Regions from separate parts of the Shewanella psychrophila genome, predicted to be linked through region 4. Evidence: predicted binding sites of a transcription regulator. Region 4 holds the regulator's gene; each other region holds the start of a gene.
The links. The regulator sigma-54, encoded in region 4, starts transcription at its own class of promoters, with help from an activator protein. The targets are predictions, from matches to a motif close to GTTGGCACGNNNNTNGNNT.

Region 1 (4,918 bases), 110 kb from region 4:
CATCCAGAAACAGCAGTTCCGGATCATTGAGGCAGGCGCAGGCAAGGGAAAGCCGCTGTTTCTGACCGCCACTTAAGGTGCCGGCAAACTGCTTAGCCAGCTTCGTTAGTTGGTAGGTGGAGATGAGTTTTTCTATTTTTCGCTTACTATCATTGGGGGATAAGCAGTAGATCTGCGCAATAAACTCCAGATTTTCTTTGACCGTGAGATCGTCATAAAGCGAGAACTTCTGTGTCATATAACCTATACGTAGCCTGAGTGCTTCTGCCTGCTTAGGGATAGACATGCCTAGTACGCTAATCTCGCCGCTAGTTGGGGTTAGTAGCCCGGTTAACATACGTATGGTAGTGGATTTACCACAACCATTGGGCCCAAGAAAACCATAGATTTGGCCTTTAGGAACCTTAAGGTTGAGATCCGATACCGCAGCGAGCTCACCAAAATTCTTGCTTAGTTCGCTGGCATTGATGGCGAGTTCTTGATCGTCAGTGTCGCTTATCATGGCAGATCCACCTGAGAGGGGATGCCGGTAGGCAAATTATCGGCCTCTGGCCCTAGGTCTATTTCGGCAAGGTATACCAGGCGAGCCCTGTCTTCTTGGTTGAGTGCATAGTAAGGGGTAAATGCTGGCTCCTTGCTCAAACGACGTAAAGTACCTATCAAGGCCTTGTCTAAGCCGTCTACCCGTACATTAAGCTTTTGACCTATGGTGAGCTTGGCCATATAAGGCTCGGGTATATAGACGCGCGCATAGGGAGCATTGTCGGCTTGAATCGCGACTATGACGGCATTTGGTGGCACACGCTCACCGAGATTAAAGGGTAAGCTGTCCAGTCGTCCGCTACGGGTGGCTATCACGCTTAGATCATTTAATGTCTGCTGTTCCAGCGACAAGCTGGCAACCTCGGCATCCAGCGCCGCTCTTCCTTGGTTAATATCTTCTTCTCGTACTCCAGCAATGAGCTTGCTAAGATTTTCTTGTGCGGCTGTTAATTCGGCTCGAGCCTGATCTCTGCCGGCTTTCGCCCTGTCCTGGGTCGCCTGACTCGCGAGGTTTTGTTTCAAGAGGCTGGATGTGCGTTTCAAGTTCTGATCGGCTTCAAGTAATGCTGCTTTAGTACGAGCCACATTGGCTTGTGCGGTGGCGATATCTTCGGGCCGTTCGCCGTTGGTTAAACGCAAAAGATAGGCCTGTGCCTTATTGACCTCAGCTTTGGCAATGGCGACTCTTGCTTCTTGCTTGCGGGTATCGAATTGAACCAGTAGCTCGCCTTTTTGCACTAAGCTGCCTTCGGTCTGGGGCAATGAGGTAATAATCTCACTGGCCGTAGCTCGAAGGAGTACGCGATCCCGCTCTAAGGTGCCTAATGCCTGATTGGGCATGTCTCCCTGACAGGCGGTTAATAGTGCGAGCATAGTGATTAACAGGATTTGCTTCATCTGTTCTATTCCTTGACTAGAGCTTAGCTGTTTATTTAGCCATAATGGAATGCACAGAAATAGAGATCAATCGCTTTATTAAATAAGTTGCAAAAAGAGGGGGATAAGTGACGTTATTGGTTAGGAATACTCAAATGAGGACTTCTACTTCTGTGTTGCATTGTCTTAAAACCTCAACAACATGCCTGAATTAAAAGCCCTGAGATAGTTCTAAATTGATCATCAATTTAATTAAATTTGTATTAATAAAAGTCGCCGCCCATGGCGCGTTTAAGTTCCGCTTTGGCGAGTAACTCTTCTAAACGTTTTTTGACTTCGCGTCTGTGCTGCAGGTCATCTGCTGCTTTAGGATTTCTTGGTGCGGTGAAGGCTTCTATCTCTGTATCGTTGGGCACAAGTTTAATAATCTGAGCCATAACGAACTCCTTAATTATGCAATACTCATGGCTAGGTAATATGGCCATAAAGTAGAAAATGAGACTGACAATATGTCAGGAACTTTGTTTGTAAAAAGCACTGTAGATTAGGGTGTTAACTCTGTTGAGTTGGCAAATTTATAGCTTCATATTAGTAAGCGCTGATAAGAAAGATATCAGGCTATTGAAAGCAACAGTGGGATCGATTTAACATTATTTACAGAAGCCAAAAAAAGGATTTATGTAGATTCTATTCGAGATTGTTTTACGATTGGATGCTGTTTTTTATACGATTATTATGTTTGTTTATGAGAGTTATCGCCATGGCAGCGATAACTCCACTGGGCTTAGATCACAATTTTAGCAAACGCTAACTTAATAGTGTTGCCAAAGATCATCTGTAAACATTACAAACCGAAGCTGTAGCTATATGCAAGTGCAATTTTAGGATCATCACCTTCGAGATCTGTATTGCTCACCATAAATGAAATATCGCCAAAATCTGTCTCTTTATTGAGTGAGACCGAGTAATCGGCATAATTGCTGGTGTCGAACCAAGCGGTGACAACATCACCGCTGGAGTAGCCATAGTGTGCCGATATGGATAGGGTTTCTGATAGGGGAAAGCTGACTCCGGCGTCTATATAGCCCATATCTGTATTGTCCAATGGCTCACTGGCCACATCGCTGCCAGTATTGACGACATGTGAGTAGCTTAAGCTGAACCATTTCCAGCTAATTGCGGCGCTGAGCTCACCAAAATCGACATTGGAGTCGCTGTCTGGATAGGCGTAATAGAGATAACCGACATCATAGCCAAAGTCTTCGCCTATTAATCCTGCATAGCCGGCATAAAAATCGAGTTCGTAACTGGTGTCGTCACCGAAATCGACATTTGATGCCCAAGTACCAAGATAGAGTCCGCTATCATGTACGTAATCTAGTCCTCCCTGGACGGCAACAGCATCTTGAGTCTGAGTCACACCTCTCCATAGGTAGTTTGAGGTCGCACCGATGTTCCCTGAAACGGCTGCACTTGCCGAGAAGCTGAGCAGGGTGGCCGAAGCTAAAATAGAGCCAGATATTATTGCTTGTTTCATGTTCATTCCCTTTGATGGTTAGCATGCTCATCCCTGCAGTTGAATTGCTATATATTTATTAAGCAGTGGATGCCACCGAAACATAGCCAGTATTGTGCCATTGTTTAACCATCTGAATTTAAAGGGGTTAACTAGATTTTTAGTGGTTTTTTGAAATGGTTTGGATGATTTTAGAGCAAGTGTGCACTTTTATCGTGCATATAGTCGAAAATTAGGCATAAAAAAACCTCCAGGTAGGAGGTTTCTTTAAACAGAAAAACGTTATTAATTAACGCTATCTTTCAGAGTCTTACCGGCTTTAAATTTCGGTACAGTCGCAGCTGGGATCTGGATTTCTTTGCCCGTTTGTGGATTGCGGCCAGTACGTGCAGCTCGATTAGTAGTTTCAAAAGAACCAAAGCCAACGATAGAGATTTTGTCACCACCCTTGAGAGTTTCAGTGATTGTCTCTTCAAAAGATTTTAGTGCGCGTGCAGCTTCTGCTTTAGTCAGATCCGCATTTTCAGCTATTTTTGCAACAAGTTCAGTCTTATTCATTTGAATCGTCTCTTCTTTCCGTAGATTTAATTAAGCTAACCACATTAGGTACTTAGTAATTGCTCTATGTAACATGCCATAAGATTAGCCATTTTTAAAGGCTTTTAGCGACCTGAAATGGCGTTTTAGGTCAATTTTTGAGTAAATAATCATCAAAAAGTGCTTGTTTGACGAATCATCGAGCATTTAGTCTAGTGGTGGACCAGTTATTAAGTCCATGCTTTCCTCACCACACTGAGCTTTTTTTAGTTGAAAGGGTATTACTCATCAAGTAATTGATACAGAAGTTGCTTAACCAGTTGAGGTTCGAAGGGTTTGTCACAAAGAGCATTGACCCCTGCCTGAGACACGTTACTCAGATGTGTTTCGTTCGCTTCTGATGACACCATTAAGATAGGGATATGGGATTGTTCGCTGTCATTACGAATAAACTGAGTGAGGGCAAGTCCGTCTACACTTGGCATATTATAATCAGTGATCACCAGATCAAACATACTCGATTTCATGAGTTCAATCGCTTCGGCACCATCGCTAGCCTCGGTGATTAACCTAAGACCTAAATTGCTTATAGTGCGCTTAATAATATTTCTCGCCATCATGCTGTCGTCTACGAGCAGTACCCTAAGGTTGTGTACATCAAAATGGTTGAGATCTAGTTCATCATTACTAAGTAGATCTATGGTGGCGTTTAGTGCCTTACCTAAATGCTCCGAAGAGAAGGGTTTTGGTAATATCGATACTACACCGGATTGGCGATAAGCCTCCAGATGTTCACGACGACATTCGCTGGAGACCAACATAAACTGTATATCTTGATATTTGTCATTGTCTTTGAGCTGCTTGAGCAGATCTAATGCCGTACCGTCTTCGAAGTGCATGGCACTGGCAACAAGATCCGGATGATGTCTGTATATGATGGTGAGGGCTTCATCTAAGCTCTTGGCGGTCTGAATGTTATTAATGCCTTCCTGATTCAAACGGTTACTGATGATTTTTCGTTGAGTATCAGAAGGCTCTACAAGCAGTATTGAAAGTTCACTCGGGTGTAGCATGCTCATCGTCACGATTCTCGAGATGTTGTTATCATTATGTGGCGAACAAATTACATTAAAGATCAGGCGTGAGCAACCAATACCAATCTACAATTCCTGCCCGCTGGAATCTTGCGTTTGCAGATAGGACTTAGTGGATTTAGCCAGAGCCAGATAGATTTGAAATGACAAGAGTAAGATGGCGACTATTGCTATAAGGGGGACTGGAATATCATGTCCATCTATGATGACTTTGACATCTTGAGGCGAGATTTGGTAGGCAATGATGGCGGTGCCTCCCAGTGCCGATAACCCGAGTGTCTGTATGCCTAAGTAAATTTTAAAGACAATGCTGGCCCAGTTAGTTCTCAGGAGTAGGCCTGCGAGAACTGGG
Region 2 (4,918 bases), 1.5 Mb from region 4:
CAAATCATAGGTATGCAGACCAGTTTAGGTTTTGCCTCTATGGTAGATCCATCTTCCGGTCAACAAACTCCAGTGATCGGTAACTTATTTTTGCTGTTAACCACCATGATCTTTCTCGCTGTCGATGGTCATTTGGTCATGATACGTATGCTAGTGATGAGCTTTGAGACGATTCCCGTTTCGGATCAAGGTCTGAGTATCACAAGTTATAGAATGTTGGCTGAGTGGGGGGGGTATATGTTTGGCGCGGCATTGACCATGTCCATCACGCCTATCGTTGCGCTATTGCTGATAAACCTGTCATTCGGTGTCATGACTCGAGCTTCACCCCAACTGAATATTTTTGCCATAGGCTTTCCTGTGACCATGGTCAGTGGTTTAGTGATCTTGTGGCTAACCTTGACTCCGATAATGGAGCACTTTGGTGAAGTGTGGACGTCAGCTCAGTTGTTGCTATGTGATCTCGTGAAGCTTCAGTGTAATACTGATGGAACATTTTGATGTCTCAGCTTAAGCGCTTGCAGAGCTGACCTAAGGGAGTGCTAGTTCATGGCTGAAAATGACAGTAGCCAGGAAAAAACCGAAGAGGCTACCCCTAGGCGATTAGAACAAGCACGGGAGAAAGGTCAGGTTGCCCGCTCTAAAGAACTGGGAACATCAGCTGTTTTAGTGTCGGCAGCGGTTGGCTTTGCTATGGTCGGCCCAAGTATTGCCGCTAGTTTAGTCACCATAATGACTACCATGTTCACTATGGACAGGGAGCAAGTATTCGACACAAATCAGATGCTCTTGGTTTGGAGCATGATAGGACGAGAGCTGGCCTTTCCCATGGCTAGCCTGATGTTAGTCATCGCTTTAGTGGCCTTTATCGGCAATATCGTCTTAGGCGGGATCAGCTTCTCTACCAAGGCATTTATGCCGAAAACCGAGAAAATGAATCCTATGAAAGGGTTTAAAAGAATGTTTGGCGTACAGGCCATTGTGGAATTAACCAAAGGTATTGCCAAATTTTTGGTTGTCGCATTATCCGCATATTTTCTTTTGAGCTTCTTTTTTAATGAAATTTTGGCTTTATCTCGGGATCATCTTCCTGGGAATGTATACCGTGCGCTTGACCTATTAGTCTGGATGTTCATCTTGCTGTGCTCGTCAACATTACTCATCGTGATTATTGATGTCCCATTCCAGGTTTGGAATCACAATAAACAACTCAAGATGACTAAGCAGGAAGTAAAAGATGAATATAAGGACACCGAGGGTAAGCCTGAGGTCAAAGGTCGCATAAGACAGATGCAAAGGGAGTTAGCTCAGAAACGCATGATGTCAGAAGTCCCCAGTGCCGATGTTATCGTTGTTAATCCAGAGCACTATGCTGTAGCGGTGAAATACGATGCTATGAAGTCGACGGCGCCCTATGTGCTGGCAAAAGGTGTTGATGAAGTTGCTTTTAAGATTAGAGAAATTGCAAGAGCACATGACATCGCCATTATCTCAGCGCCCCCTTTAGCTAGAGCTATCTATCATACAACCAAAATAGATCAAGAGATCCCTGAGGGACTATTTACTGCCGTTGCTCAAGTATTAGCTTATGTATTTCAGTTACGTCAATATCAGCAACATGGAGGCCGAAGACCTACGGCTATTCCTGTTAAACAGCCCATACCGGAGGATTTAAAGTATTAAGCTTGTCGAGTATTTTGGCACAGTACTTAGTCTGCTGAGTTCAGCTCAAGTCCCTGAGTCGATTTTATCGGTAAAATTGAGCCGATGTGACTATTATAATCTATTTTTGCTGTAAATTTATTCAGTTAAATCATGAAGCATTCATTTAACGTCAGTCTAACGGTATAGTGCTGACTTATAAAAATAAAACCATATTGATAACCTAGTTATTTATGACGGAAATTATTTCCACTACTTGGCTCAAAAATTGCTTTACTAGAGCTAGATGTCAAAAGTTTGGATTTTTTGAATGGATGTTAGAGCAAGACTCGGTCAACTGAAACAAGTAAAACCTTCGAGTTTTAAAGGCATAGGAACACCTTTGTTTGTTCTCGCTGCGTTAGGCATGATTGTATTGCCTATGCCGCCATTCCTGCTGGATATACTGTTCTCATTTAACATAGCCTTGGCCTTAGTCGTGCTGCTTGTGGCTATCTATACCGATAGACCATTAGATTTTGCCGCTTTCCCCAGCGTATTGCTCATTGCGACTTTATTGCGCCTAGCCCTGAATGTTGCATCGACTCGAGTGGTTTTGCTTGAGGGCCATAACGGCGGTGATGCCGCCGGTAAAGTGATCGAGTCTTTTGGATCTGTTGTGATTGGCGGTAATTATGCCGTCGGTCTGGTAGTGTTTTTAATCCTTATTATCATTAACTTCGCCGTAGTGACTAAAGGTGCTGGTCGTATATCAGAAGTTAGTGCTCGCTTTACCTTGGATGCCATGCCTGGTAAGCAAATGGCTATCGATGCGGATTTGAATGCCGGAGTATTAAACCAAGATCAAGCGAGAGATAGACGCGCCGAGGTCACCAAGGAAGCCGATTTTTACGGGGCAATGGATGGTGCATCTAAATTTGTTAAAGGCGATGCAATTGCTGGGATCATGATCATGGTGATTAATATTCTGGGCGGATTCGTTATCGGTATGGTGCAGCATGGACTGGATTTTTCCTCTGCCGTCGAAATCTATACTCTGTTAACCATAGGTGATGGACTGGTCGCTCAGATCCCGGGTCTTTTACTCTCGATTGCTGCAGCATTGATGGTGACTCGTCAAAACGAGTCCGGTGATATGGGACAGATGATGATGTCTCAAATGCTTGACAATCCTAAGTCAATAGCCATCGCAGCTGGTGTCTTATTTATCATGGGGATTGTCCCTGGCATGCCACACTTTGCCTTCATTTCATTGGCATTAGTCGTAGGCACAGTGGCTTATTTCTTATATAGAAAACAAACGAAGGAGCGTGAGGAATCCCTGGAGCTTGCGAAAAAACCTGCTGCAGATAAGGGAGCCGCCAAACCTAAGGAGCTTAGCTGGGATGATGTTCAGCATGTAGATACCATAGGGTTAGAAGTAGGATATCGGCTTATTCCTTTGGTCGATAAAGGCCAGGGCGGCGAGTTGCTTGGCAGGATAAAGGGGGTGCGTACAAAGCTTTCCCAAGAGCTTGGTTTTCTGGTGCCAGCTGTACATATTCGTGACAACTTAGATCTCTCTCCAAATACCTATCGCATCTCCTTGATGGGAGTGGCATCCGGTGAAGCCGAGATAAGACATGATTGTGAACTGGCCATCAATCCGGGCCAGGTATACGGCAAACTCGATGGCATAGAGACGAAAGACCCAGCCTTTGGCTTAGAAGCGGTTTGGATAGCTCCAGAGATGAGAGAGCATGCGCAAACCTTAGGTTATACCGTGGTCGATGCTGCAACGGTAGTGGCCACTCACTTGAGTCAGCTATTGACCAATAATGCGGCTAAGCTTCTCGGTTACGAGGAAGTTCAGCAGCTTATGGATATGCTAGGTAAACATTCGCCTAAGTTAGTCGATGGTTTTATACCGGATGTTATGTCCTTGGGCACCGTTGTCAAAGTCATGCAAAACTTGCTCAACGAAGGTGTTTCGATTCGCGATCTTAAGACAATAGTACAGACATTGCTTGAATATGGTCCCAAGAGTGCCGACACCGAAGTATTGACTGCTGCGGTTCGTATCTCTCTAAAACGAATGATAATCCAAGAAATCAGCGGACCCGAAACCGAGATCCCCGTCATTACTTTGGCGCCAGAGTTGGAACAAATGTTGCATCAATCAATGCAAGCGACGGGAGGAGAGGGGCCAAACATCGAACCTAGCTTGGCTGAGCGGATGCAAAAATCTTTAGAAGATGCATCACAAAGGCAAGAGATGGTGGGGCAACCTGCTATATTACTCACATCGGGCATGTTACGTTCGACTCTCTCTCGATTTGTAAAGCACACGATTCCTAACCTAAGGGTGATTTCCTATCAGGAAGTTCCCGATGAGAAGCAAATCAGAATTGTTTCTGCTGTGGGTCAGTAGAGGGCATATAAGTGAAAATTAAACGTTTCTTAGCAAAAGATATGCGTACGGCATTGGCTCAGGTTAAAGATACCTTAGGATCAGATGCCGTGATTATGTCGAACAAAAAGGTCACTGGTGGGATAGAGATCGTCGCAGCCGTGGATTACGATGAGCCGAAACCAAAGGCCCTAATGGCAGAAAAGCCGGCTTCGGCTCCCACTTTCATGGATTTGGCTGAAGAGAAAATCTCGCTGGGGCTAAAGCGACCTGTTCGCTCTGAAGCCAGAGCCAAGCCGGCGCCTGCGGCCGATTCGCTACAGGCATTGCTAGAGCGGCAACAGAGTCGGGTTGAGCAGCAAGTTTCTCAGCATACCAGTGAAGAATTAGACATGCCTGAATGGGCTAAAGGCTTGCAGGCACCTCAATCGAAAACCAAGTCGTCGCCACCGGATATGCAAAACTTTGCAAATAAGTCTTCACATGAGACGAAGGGGAAAGCTAGCCCTGAGCTTGAGATGATGCGTGAAGAGCTGGCGTCTTTGAGAAGTTTGTTGACCCATCAGGTCACTGCTTTGATGCATGAGCAGAAAAGCAGGGTGGATCCCGTAGGTGCCATGTTAGAAAGTAAATTACTGGATGTTGAGTTTTCACCTACAGTGGCAAAAAAACTGTCTGAATTGAGTGAACATTATACACCAGCAGATCTAGTTAGAGCATTGCCTCGTAGTTTGGCCAATATGTTGGATAATCAAGGTGATGATATAGTACGCCAAGGTGGTGTAGTGGCATTTGTTGGACCAACTGGGGTTGGAAAAACAACAACGCTAGCTAAACTAGCCGCGAGGTATGCAGCACATCACGGCG
Region 3 (4,918 bases), 1.5 Mb from region 4:
AGGATATCACTGCCGATATACCATTATGTTCTTTTATTTTTTAATTGTTGGAGCCAAATATGGCTATTGAAATGAAGCAAGTAAACACTGCAGTAAACACTCACATTGGAAAGTCTCCTGCACATAAAAGCAGTGAAAAAACCAATGATGATTCCGTCAACTCTTTGAGCACACCACCTAAGAGTGACTCCGTCTCTTTGACTGCTCAGGCTCAAAAACTACAAAGTACTCAAGCCAAAATGACAGATATTCCGGAAATTAATGAACAAAAAGTTCAAGAAATAAAACTGGCAATCGCAGAAGGTCGCTATAAAATTGATCCTGAAAAACTGGCGACTAACATCGCTCAGTTTGAAAATGATCTAAAGGGAATGAGCTAGTAACATTATGAGCCAGATAAACGACATCATCGAACTTCAGTTCGAGCTACTTAATAAGCTAAAAGTAATCATCAAAGATGAGAAAGCTGCGCTGATCAATCAAGATGCAGATCTTCTACTTTCGTTGGCGAACGCCAAGGCAGGATTACTCGATGAGCTAAAAAGCAAAGATGAAGCTTTATCCCTACATGCTGATAAAGCCTTACTTACCAGCGATGTACACTTATCAGCTCGAGTGACATCGGTCAAAACCCTGCTGGATGAATGTAAGCAACTGAATAGTGAAAACTCCAGCCTTATAGAGCTTCATATCGCAAGTATGAATCGCTTCTCTCAGGCACTGCAAGTTAGCCGAAACTCAGCGAGCTTGACTTATAATGACAAAGGTAAGACCTCGTCAACATCTACCTTGGGGAATGATATACAAGCTTAACGTTCCACCTGAGACCCTCAGTCATCGTTCCCCTCTAACGCTAATAAGCCACTCCAACGGCAAAACTCATCTCAATCAATAGCCAGTAAAATGCAACAGCCAATGGCGAGGATGTAGCTGTCACTCCCACACACAGCCCCCCTAAACAGTAGTATCATCAAGAAGGACACTGTTCGTCAAAGAGTGAATTCACTGGAGATGCATTGTCTGAAAAGCCATAAACGAGCTAGGAAGCTAGAAAGTCATGAACGAAGTCGGGGAAAAGTAAAAGGCTCTTGGAGAATAGATAAAAGAGTCAAAAACAGAAAACCTACTTATCTTCTGTCTTGTGACCAATGGGAAAGCTTAAAAGTAAGTGATCTCTTTTATCTTTTGCGGTCTATTTTGCTGCTGATACAAAGCCCATACTACAGAAAAATCTAACTCGAGCTCAGTCACATAGTGCTCGCCGGCAGGGTAACTCTTTACCACCTTAGCGCCACGTATCACACCAGATACCGATGCTTGAATGCTATCGCTTGATAACATCCAATCGTTTACATTGCTCGTTGCTGACAACTGCTGGCCATAGACTTGTTCGGCTAATTCTCTGTATGCGGCAATTTTCGAAGCTTGCATTGCCATCACCACTTTTTGTGCTTGAGTCTCTGCAGGCTGGGTATCTAATGGCGCATAGCCTATTGCCGTTAGATTTGGAAAGCTATCAGGGGCCTGAGTTTCCCACTCAATGTATCTATCCTGTGACGCACAGCCTGAGATAAACAGTAAAGATAGGATTATCCATTTTTTCATTGTGCACCACCTATAACTTGAACTTGCTGCAATCCTCCAACGGGATCTCGATATAACAGACCATCTTTTGAAGTGATTTTCTCGGATGCTTTCAGGTATCCAGGCAATTCGTTGATATTAAACGCTCCCTGTGATGCAGAAACTACACGATTATTAGTAATGTTAACTATTCTGGAATTAACCACCAGCCCGGTAGTATTCATGCTCAGAGTCGATACAACGACATGTTCAACGGCAATCCCTGAAGGTAATTGCTTCCAATCACGAGTCAATAGGAAGTCCCCTTGAGGAGTCACCCTGATGTTGTCACCAACGTTAATATCAACTAAGTTAAACTCGCGCGCATGTAAGGCAGCAATTAAACCTTGTTGTAACTGTAGCCCTACTGCATTTGTCTCATTAAACGAGTCTAACAACACAGGAGTGGCCACCAACAGAGGTTGATCGCTCCCTAGCTCATCATTTTGCTCAACAAGCTCACTGACTATCTGCTCAGACAAATGGTTGATTGCCGATGTTGACGGCAATTGATTGCCCTGACTCAGGTTATATTTTGCCTGCCCTTCACCGCTATTCGCACACGCACTCAAGAGTAACGCTGCAGTAAACACTAGTGCTTTACGCATATTTAATTCCTGGATAAACACTCAATCTCAATTTTCTGACTTTCCAAAGCTGTGATCTCCCTAGTCAGCCGACACAGCGTTAACTTATGTGCCATAAAACTGTTCGGGGCGATCGATGATCTCTGATAAAGTTTAAAGCAAATCTTAAGCCAGCTTGGTCTAAAATAGAAAATACGAGTAGATATTTGTTTTGCTTAATAGGTGTTTATCGGCTCAAGATTACAAAGCTTAAGCTAAGATATTGCTCACTGGACAAGATATAAACAACACCAGCCGAGCACAGGTTCTTAATCGACTGATGGCATGTTAATTGCTGCTCTACTTTGGTATAGCTTGATATAGCTGAATATAGTTAGTTATCGTCACTATAAGTCTGAAAATAGGCAGGTTGAGTCGATTAGGTGTCAGAAATTCGGCACTAATCATATAAAATCTCAATTCCTAAGCCTCAATATTGAAGCACGTTATTGAAGTCCGTAGTGTGCTTAAAAACGCATCATAGATTTAGAAGTGGACATCTTACATGAAAATTATCGCTGTAATAATTTGGATTGGTTTAATCGCTTTTACCTCAAGTGCCGAAGCTGCATGGGTTGTAGTCAAAGGTCAGGCAAATATTGTCGACGGGAACATAAGCAAAGCCAGAGAAGATGCATTAGAGCAGGCATTGACCTATGCCACACTCAAGAATGGCGCGAATTTCACCAGTAGCCAAAAAGTCCTTAACGGACAACTGGTTCAAGACAGCTTTTCGCTCGTTAATCAGGCCCAGGCCAGCAGAGTTGAGTTAATCAACGAACTCGTTGAAGGCGAAAAGCTCACTGTCACACTACGTGTCGATGTCATGGAGTCCCAAGGCTCACAATGTGACAGCCAACAGCTAAAAGCCGCAATACTGGTTCCTCAGTTTTTGATCCAGGACAGGGCTCAATTACGCTACGGCAACATCGGATTATTTGAGAAAGACCTGTCCCAAAGACTCGGTGATGCACTGGAAGCCCAGTCACTGACCAGTTTTGTTCATATTCACGCCAACGAGCGTTTAGATGTTGAACAAGAACTTGTCGACATACGAGGCTATCGTCTTCCCAGTTGGCTCAGCGAAATAACCGATAGTCAATATGTACTCCTGCCTGAAATTATCGATATATCGACCGATCCTGCCGAAAGCCAAATGTTGGGCCTGTGGCACAGTGATCCCATTCGCCAATTTCGGATCAGGCTATCCCTATACCATGGCATAAGTGGAGAACAGATATGGAGCGATTCATATACCAGCTCCTCTCCCTGGGAGTTTGAACGACAAGAAACTGTCCCCTCGAATCATCAAAGGTTCTGGGCTTCAGCCTATGGAAAAAGCATCGATAAGGTCTTAACCAATGTCGTAGAAGACATAGATAGCGCATTAAGTTGCCGCCCAGTATTAGGACAAGTCGTCGCTAGACAGCATGACAGAGTCATTTTAAACCTAGGCCGCCGCCACGGCATCCAAGTCGGCGATAAGTTTCAGTTAATACTGCAACAAAACATCAATGACCGTTTCGATAAAATGCGGGCTATTGCAGGGAAAAGCCGTGCTGAGATAAAAATTGATCAAGTCACCGAAAAAACAGCAACGGCGATATTAGTCGATAAGAACGCCTCTTATAACGTCCAAATTAACGACCTTGCGATAAAAATGTAGCCATAATCCTGAGTTATTGAGTTAAATTGCATGATAAACAAGCAACTGAACTCAATAGCTTTTCATCGCCTCTTTTCATCGAGGCGAAAACCAGTATAATCACAGGCGTCTCCTTATAGCTCAACAGGATAGAGCAGTCGCCTCCTAAGCGATCGATCGGGGTTCGAGTCCCTGTGGGGAGACCATATTTACCTCAAGTGTTAACTAACACTTGTTGAGCAGTTTTTTTCTAATACACCCTCCTTCAATGTACTTTTTTATTTTTATTGAGTAAGACTACTTCATAGTAACCTATCGCTTGCAGCGAGCTTATGTGCAGATACTTCTTCGGGGCGTTATAAAGCCATCCCTAGCCGCTTAACGAAAAATCCTGTTTCCAATACCCTCAGCCGCAACTACACTGGTAAATTTCATCTTTGTAATTCAACTTTAAATGTGGAATTTAGACCCTTAAACTTCAGTCTCAAATAAGTGCGTAGTGGTAAGGTCTAGCCTCCTCTATTCAATACCTATATCTAGCTATAACCAATTAGCTCACTGGTGCGCCACAAGTGCCCAATATCAGTCAATCGCCTTCATAAAAACCATAATTTTCCTCTCGATCTTAGAAGCGATGTAATAATAGTGTTCAAGTCTGTATAATCCCACGATTCACATTAACTAATTCTGACCATAGATGGGTCTGGAGAGTCGTTTGGCACATACCTACATCCCCCTAGAGCAATACCAACGTAAATGGATCTTTAACCATAAAGATCTACCTGTGACCGATGAAGATAAAGCGTTTATCAAACCGCTGGATCAGAAAGGGGCGATGGAAGTTTGGAACAAATGGATCAGTAATCGTAGTAGCAGAACAGAACAGTTCTCTAAAGGCGACTGGGCCGCGAAAGACAAAGCTTGGCTTGAAACCGATGACTGGCAGATCGCCTGGGACAGTGAAGAACCAGCACTACCTGAGATGTTTGCCGCCCATTTCGATTGGGCCGATGATACCCTGGTC
Region 4 (4,918 bases):
TGTAGACGGCGTATTTTCAGATGGTCTGGTCTACATGAGTAATGCTGGCGAAGAGCTCAAGACCTTCCATACCCGAGACGGATACGGGGTTAGATCTCTGCTCACCAGCGATATCCCTGTCGCGATTATCACCGGACGTAAATCCCAGATAGTTGAAGACCGTATGACAGCATTGGGAATTAAACATATCTACCAAGGTGTCGACAACAAGTTAATGCCATATCAAGAGCTCCTCTCTCTTTATGATGTGACCCCCGACCAGGTGGCTTATATAGGTGATGATATGGTTGACCTCCCCGTCATGAAAGAGGTAGGGCTTTCAGTCTGTGTCGCCGATGGTCACCCTTATGTTAAACAAGCTGCAGACTTTGTCACTAGCATCAGAGGTGGACATGGTGCCTTACGTGAATTAACGGATCTCCTACTCCTCAGCCAAGAGAAATTCGATACCGCTCAGGGTATGAGTATATGAATAGAGTGACTCTGGCCATCATAGCTTTCTTCGGAACGGCCTTGTTGCTGTATTGGCAAGTACAATCCAAGAAGAGCGATGAAGAGGTGGCTATCGATGTCAGCTTAAGACCAGATTATATTGCCGATAACCTACGCAGTGTCGAATATAATAAGCAAGGATTAGTCAACAGCCGAGTCACAGCAACCCATATGGAGCACTTTGATGAGGCCAACATGACCTATTTCACTCAGCCCATATACCTGGTTTATCCCGACGGAGGTCAAGCAAAATGGCGCCTTCAATCGACAATGGGAACACTCAATAAGAAATCAGGTAAAGTCGTTCTCGAGAACAATGTTATTATCGATTCAATAAGCCCAGAAGAACCGATCCAAACCATGAAAACCAGTTATCTGGAGCTAGATCTCCATACCATGATCATGACCTCAGATCGTGAAGTCTACATCACAGGAGATGATTTTCTTATCCAGGGCGTAGGTTTGTTCGGTGATCTTAATGCTCAAAAAGTACAATTATTGAGTAAGGTTAAAGGCATATACGAGGTCAATTAGCCTGTTTTGTACTAGCCCAAGGCCATATTTTAGAAAAACAGACCCAGACTAACAATTCCAACGCTCGATATGCGTTGTGCATAAGACAAGTAAGACATTTGAAGGACGATATGAACAAACATAACTTAATCATCGCAGCGCTACTGTGTATCACAAGTTTTAGTGGCGTTACAAAGCAAGATGATCTCATGCAAGAAGTTAAGATCTCGGCCTCGAGTCAAGAAGCCGATATTAAAAATAATCAGATGATCTTTCATGGTCCAGTGGAAGTCACGCAAGGATCGATCAAGATCTTGGCCGACGAACTCAGAGCCTCCTCTAAAGAAGATGGCGGCGGAAAAACACTTGTCGCCATAGGTGAGCCTGCGACTTACACCCAGATAATGGAAGATGGACGTCCAGCTTCTGCCAGTGCCAAAGAAATTAGATACGAGCTATCGAGCAGAACTTTAACCTTGGTAGGCAATGCCATGCTAGAGCAAGATGGTAGCCGAGTGACAGGTAATATGATTCGCTACAACATAGCTGAGCAGCAGTTGATAGCAGAAAGTACAGGCAAGGATAGGGTCATCACCATTATTCAACCGGAAAACTATCAGGATACTAGTCAAGATAAGGCGAAAGAACCCGCCACTGAGCCACTGCCGACTCAACTACCTGAAATCAAGCAAGATGAAGATAACATTCAAGCCAAGGGGCAAGAAGAAAATACTGACGTAATTCCAACTCAGCTACCTATCATCGAGCAGGAAAAACAATGAGCCAGATGACGCTAAAGGCAGTCAATCTTGCCAAGAGTTATAAAAATAGAGCCGTGGTCCAAGATGTCAGCATCACAGTGGAAACTGGGCAGATCGTCGGTCTTTTAGGCCCAAATGGTGCGGGAAAAACGACTACTTTCTACATGGTTGTAGGCTTAGTGCAAAGTGATAAGGGTAGGATCTTGATCGATGATGACGATTTGACCTTAGATCCAATGCACTTGAGGGCAAGAAAGGGCATTGGCTATCTTCCTCAAGAAGCGAGCATATTTAGAAAGTTATCGGTTCGAGATAACATTATGGCTGTCCTGCAGACTCGTTCAGACATAGATAACAATGCCCGAGAGGAACAACTCGAGAATCTTCTGGAAGAATTTAATATTACCCACATCCGAGACAGCCAAGGCATGGCGCTCTCAGGTGGTGAACGCCGACGCGTCGAGATAGCCAGGGCCTTAGCCGCTAATCCTAAGTTTATTCTCCTAGATGAGCCCTTCGCAGGTGTGGATCCGATCTCAGTTATCGACATTAAAAAAATTATCCTGCAGCTTAAAAGTCGCGGCTTAGGTGTACTGATCACCGACCATAATGTGCGTGAAACCTTAGACGTCTGTGAACGTGCTTATATCGTCAGCCACGGAAATTTAATCGCTGAAGGTACACCTGCCGAAATCTTAGACAATCAGCAAGTACGAGCTGTGTACTTAGGTGAACAATTCAAGCTATAGTTAATCATGAGGCTCATTCTTAGCGCATCAAGAAATGAGCTATTATCGACACTCGGCTGACTCAGCCTGAGGTCTAGGGGCTCAGAGAAACCCCAAACAAGTCAAAGCAGGCTTTCTCATTTTATAATTACAATGAAGGGAATAGCGGTAAATGAAAGCGTCACTCCAGCTTAAAATGGGTCAGCAGTTAACCATGACACCACAACTGCAGCAGGCTATACGTCTATTGCAACTATCGTCGCTGGAACTGCAACAAGAAATCCAACAAGCGTTAGACTCCAACCCCCTTCTCGAACTAGATGAAGAGCAAGTCGACCCCCCGGTCAATGGTGAAGACAAGACCACTGACACAGATGACTTTAGCGCCACAGCAGAGAGCGATGGCCCACTGGACAGTTCAGCGGTTGAAACCTCTGAGGCGTTAACCCAAGATTCAATGCCTGAAGAACTCCCAATGGACACGACCTGGGATGAAGTCTACACGGCGTCTCCCAATTCGAGTTCCGGCGCAATGCGCGATGACGATATGCCCTTCCAAGGTGAGACTAGCGAAGGTTTGTATGAACATCTCGAATGGCAGAAAAATCTCACACCGTTTTCAGACAACGATCTCGCCATAGCGACGGCCATCATAGACGCCATAGATGAGAGAGGCTATCTCACTCAGAGTGTTGATGACATCCTCGAAGCCATGGGTGATCCTGAAATTGAGCAAGATGAAATAGAGGCCGTACTTAAGCGCATCCAGCACTTCGATCCCATTGGAGTTGCAGCAAGGGACCTCAGTGAATGCCTAATCATTCAGCTAGCACAATATGCCGATACAACCCCACACATAGATAACGCTAGGCTACTTATAAAAGACCACCTGGATCTGATCGCCGGCCGTGATTTCCGCCTGTTAATGCGTAAGACCAAGCTCAAGGAAGATGATCTCAAACAAGCCATTGAGTTAATCCAGACACTTAATCCCCGTCCCGGATTGGCAATTACCCCAGGAAAAGATGAATATGTCATCCCTGATGTCACTGTGACCAAGAAGAAAGGTCGCTGGGTAGTTGAGTTAAATCCAGACAATATGCCGAAGATCAATGTCAATCAACACTATGCTTCCATGGCTAAAAGCACTAAAAATCAGGCTGATGGTCAATTTATTCGAGGGCATCTACAAGAGGCAAAGTGGTTTATTAAGAGCCTTGAGAGCCGCAACGACACTTTACTGAAAGTCTCGAACTGTATCGTTAAATTCCAGCAAGGCTTCTTCGAGTATGGTGAAGAAGCCATGAAACCTATGGTATTAAACGATATAGCCGAAGCCGTTGAGATGCATGAATCCACCATTTCCCGGGTCACCACACAAAAATATATGCACACCCCTAGGGGTATATTTGAGCTGAAATATTTTTTCTCCAGCCATGTGGGGACCGATGATGGCGGAGAGTGTTCATCTACCGCTATTCGTGCTTTCATAAAGAAATTGGTCGCAGCCGAAAACCAGCAGAAGCCACTCAGCGACAGTAAGATGGCCTTGCTATTAGCGGAGCAGGGAATTAAGGTCGCCAGACGCACCATAGCTAAGTATCGTGAAGCCATGTTGATTCCACCATCGAATCAACGTAAGAGTTTGTAGAAAAAGGAAATAAGGTCATACCTAACTAACAGTTCTAGTTTAGTGACTGACCTGATTAGCTCTCATGTTGTGAGCTAATCACCAGAAGCGGCCTGTAGTCGATAATAGTTAGGCTCAACTCCTGGTATAACAGGGAATTATGTTGTGAGTTAAATCCCTAAAGATTTACCTAAAATCAACCTAAGAGTGAAACAATCGGAAACTGGAGGAGTATTTCTATGCAAATAAACCTAACTGGACACCATATAGAGATCACTAAATCGCTAAGACATTATGTCGAAGAAAAGTTCACTAAGCTTGAACGACATTTCGATCAGATCAATAATGTGCACGTTATTTTAAATGTTCAGAAAATGCAGCAAAAAGCCGAAGCTAAACTCCACCTTGCTGGTGGTGAGGTTTTCGCTATGTCAGAGAATGCTGACATGTATGCCGCTATCGACTCCCTGATTGATAAGCTCGACCGTCAGGTTATTAAACACAAAGAGAAGCTAACAAAGCATTAATAATGGAATTAAGCACCATTCTGCAGCCGGAGTGTACTACTTGCGCCACTCCGGGCAGTAAGAAAAAGGTACTGGAACTCATCAGCGATCTTGCCGCTGTCCAGTATCCAACCCTATCCTCACAAGAGATTTTTGAAAGTCTTTTGGCGAGAGAGAAAATGGGAAGCACAGGTATAGGTAATGGTATTGCGATTCCTCATGGTAGGCTAAGCAATATAAGTCAGCCGGTTGCGGTATTAATCAAGTGTGAAGAGCCTATCTCCTTCG

Region 1: a site for sigma-54 is predicted at 3,040-3,058, ahead of sps_RS26140 (TorF family putative porin). Genes of this name have one in related genera too.
Region 2: a site for sigma-54 is predicted at 1,918-1,936, ahead of flhA (flagellar biosynthesis protein FlhA). Genes of this name have one in related genera too.
Region 3: a site for sigma-54 is predicted at 2,367-2,385, ahead of sps_RS18775 (FlgO family outer membrane protein). Genes of this name have one in related genera too.

The regions. Positions count from the first base shown of each region.
Region 1 covers NZ_CP014782.1:5,961,802-5,966,719, reverse strand. Annotated here, with positions in the region: gene sps_RS26150 (ABC transporter ATP-binding protein) at 1-502, opposite strand, end outside; gene sps_RS26145 (HlyD family secretion protein) at 499-1,440, opposite strand; gene sps_RS28650 (hypothetical protein) at 1,683-1,856, opposite strand; gene sps_RS26140 (TorF family putative porin) at 2,264-2,956, opposite strand; gene sps_RS26135 (HU family DNA-binding protein) at 3,221-3,493, opposite strand; gene sps_RS26130 (response regulator) at 3,754-4,551, opposite strand; gene sps_RS26125 (hypothetical protein) at 4,633-4,918, opposite strand, start outside.
Region 2 covers NZ_CP014782.1:4,308,363-4,313,280, reverse strand. Annotated here, with positions in the region: gene fliR (flagellar biosynthetic protein FliR) at 1-501, shown strand, start outside; gene flhB (flagellar biosynthesis protein FlhB) at 550-1,683, shown strand; gene flhA (flagellar biosynthesis protein FlhA) at 1,973-4,072, shown strand; gene flhF (flagellar biosynthesis protein FlhF) at 4,084-4,918, shown strand, end outside.
Region 3 covers NZ_CP014782.1:4,352,187-4,357,104, forward strand. Annotated here, with positions in the region: gene flgM (flagellar biosynthesis anti-sigma factor FlgM) at 60-380, shown strand; gene sps_RS18765 (flagella synthesis protein FlgN) at 388-813, shown strand; gene sps_RS18770 (LPP20 family lipoprotein) at 1,159-1,605, opposite strand; gene sps_RS18775 (FlgO family outer membrane protein) at 1,602-2,231, opposite strand; gene sps_RS18780 (flagellar assembly protein FlgT) at 2,755-3,915, shown strand; tRNA gene sps_RS18785 (tRNA-Arg) at 4,025-4,100, shown strand; gene sps_RS18790 (DUF2947 domain-containing protein) at 4,610-4,918, shown strand, end outside.
Region 4 covers NZ_CP014782.1:5,850,768-5,855,685, forward strand. Annotated here, with positions in the region: gene kdsC (3-deoxy-manno-octulosonate-8-phosphatase KdsC) at 1-472, shown strand, start outside; gene lptC (LPS export ABC transporter periplasmic protein LptC) at 469-1,026, shown strand; partial or broken gene lptA (lipopolysaccharide transport periplasmic protein LptA) at 1,137-1,679, shown strand; gene lptB (LPS export ABC transporter ATP-binding protein) at 1,784-2,515, shown strand; gene sps_RS25625 (RNA polymerase factor sigma-54) at 2,667-4,145, shown strand; gene hpf (ribosome hibernation promoting factor) at 4,364-4,651, shown strand; gene ptsN (PTS IIA-like nitrogen regulatory protein PtsN) at 4,654-4,918, shown strand, end outside.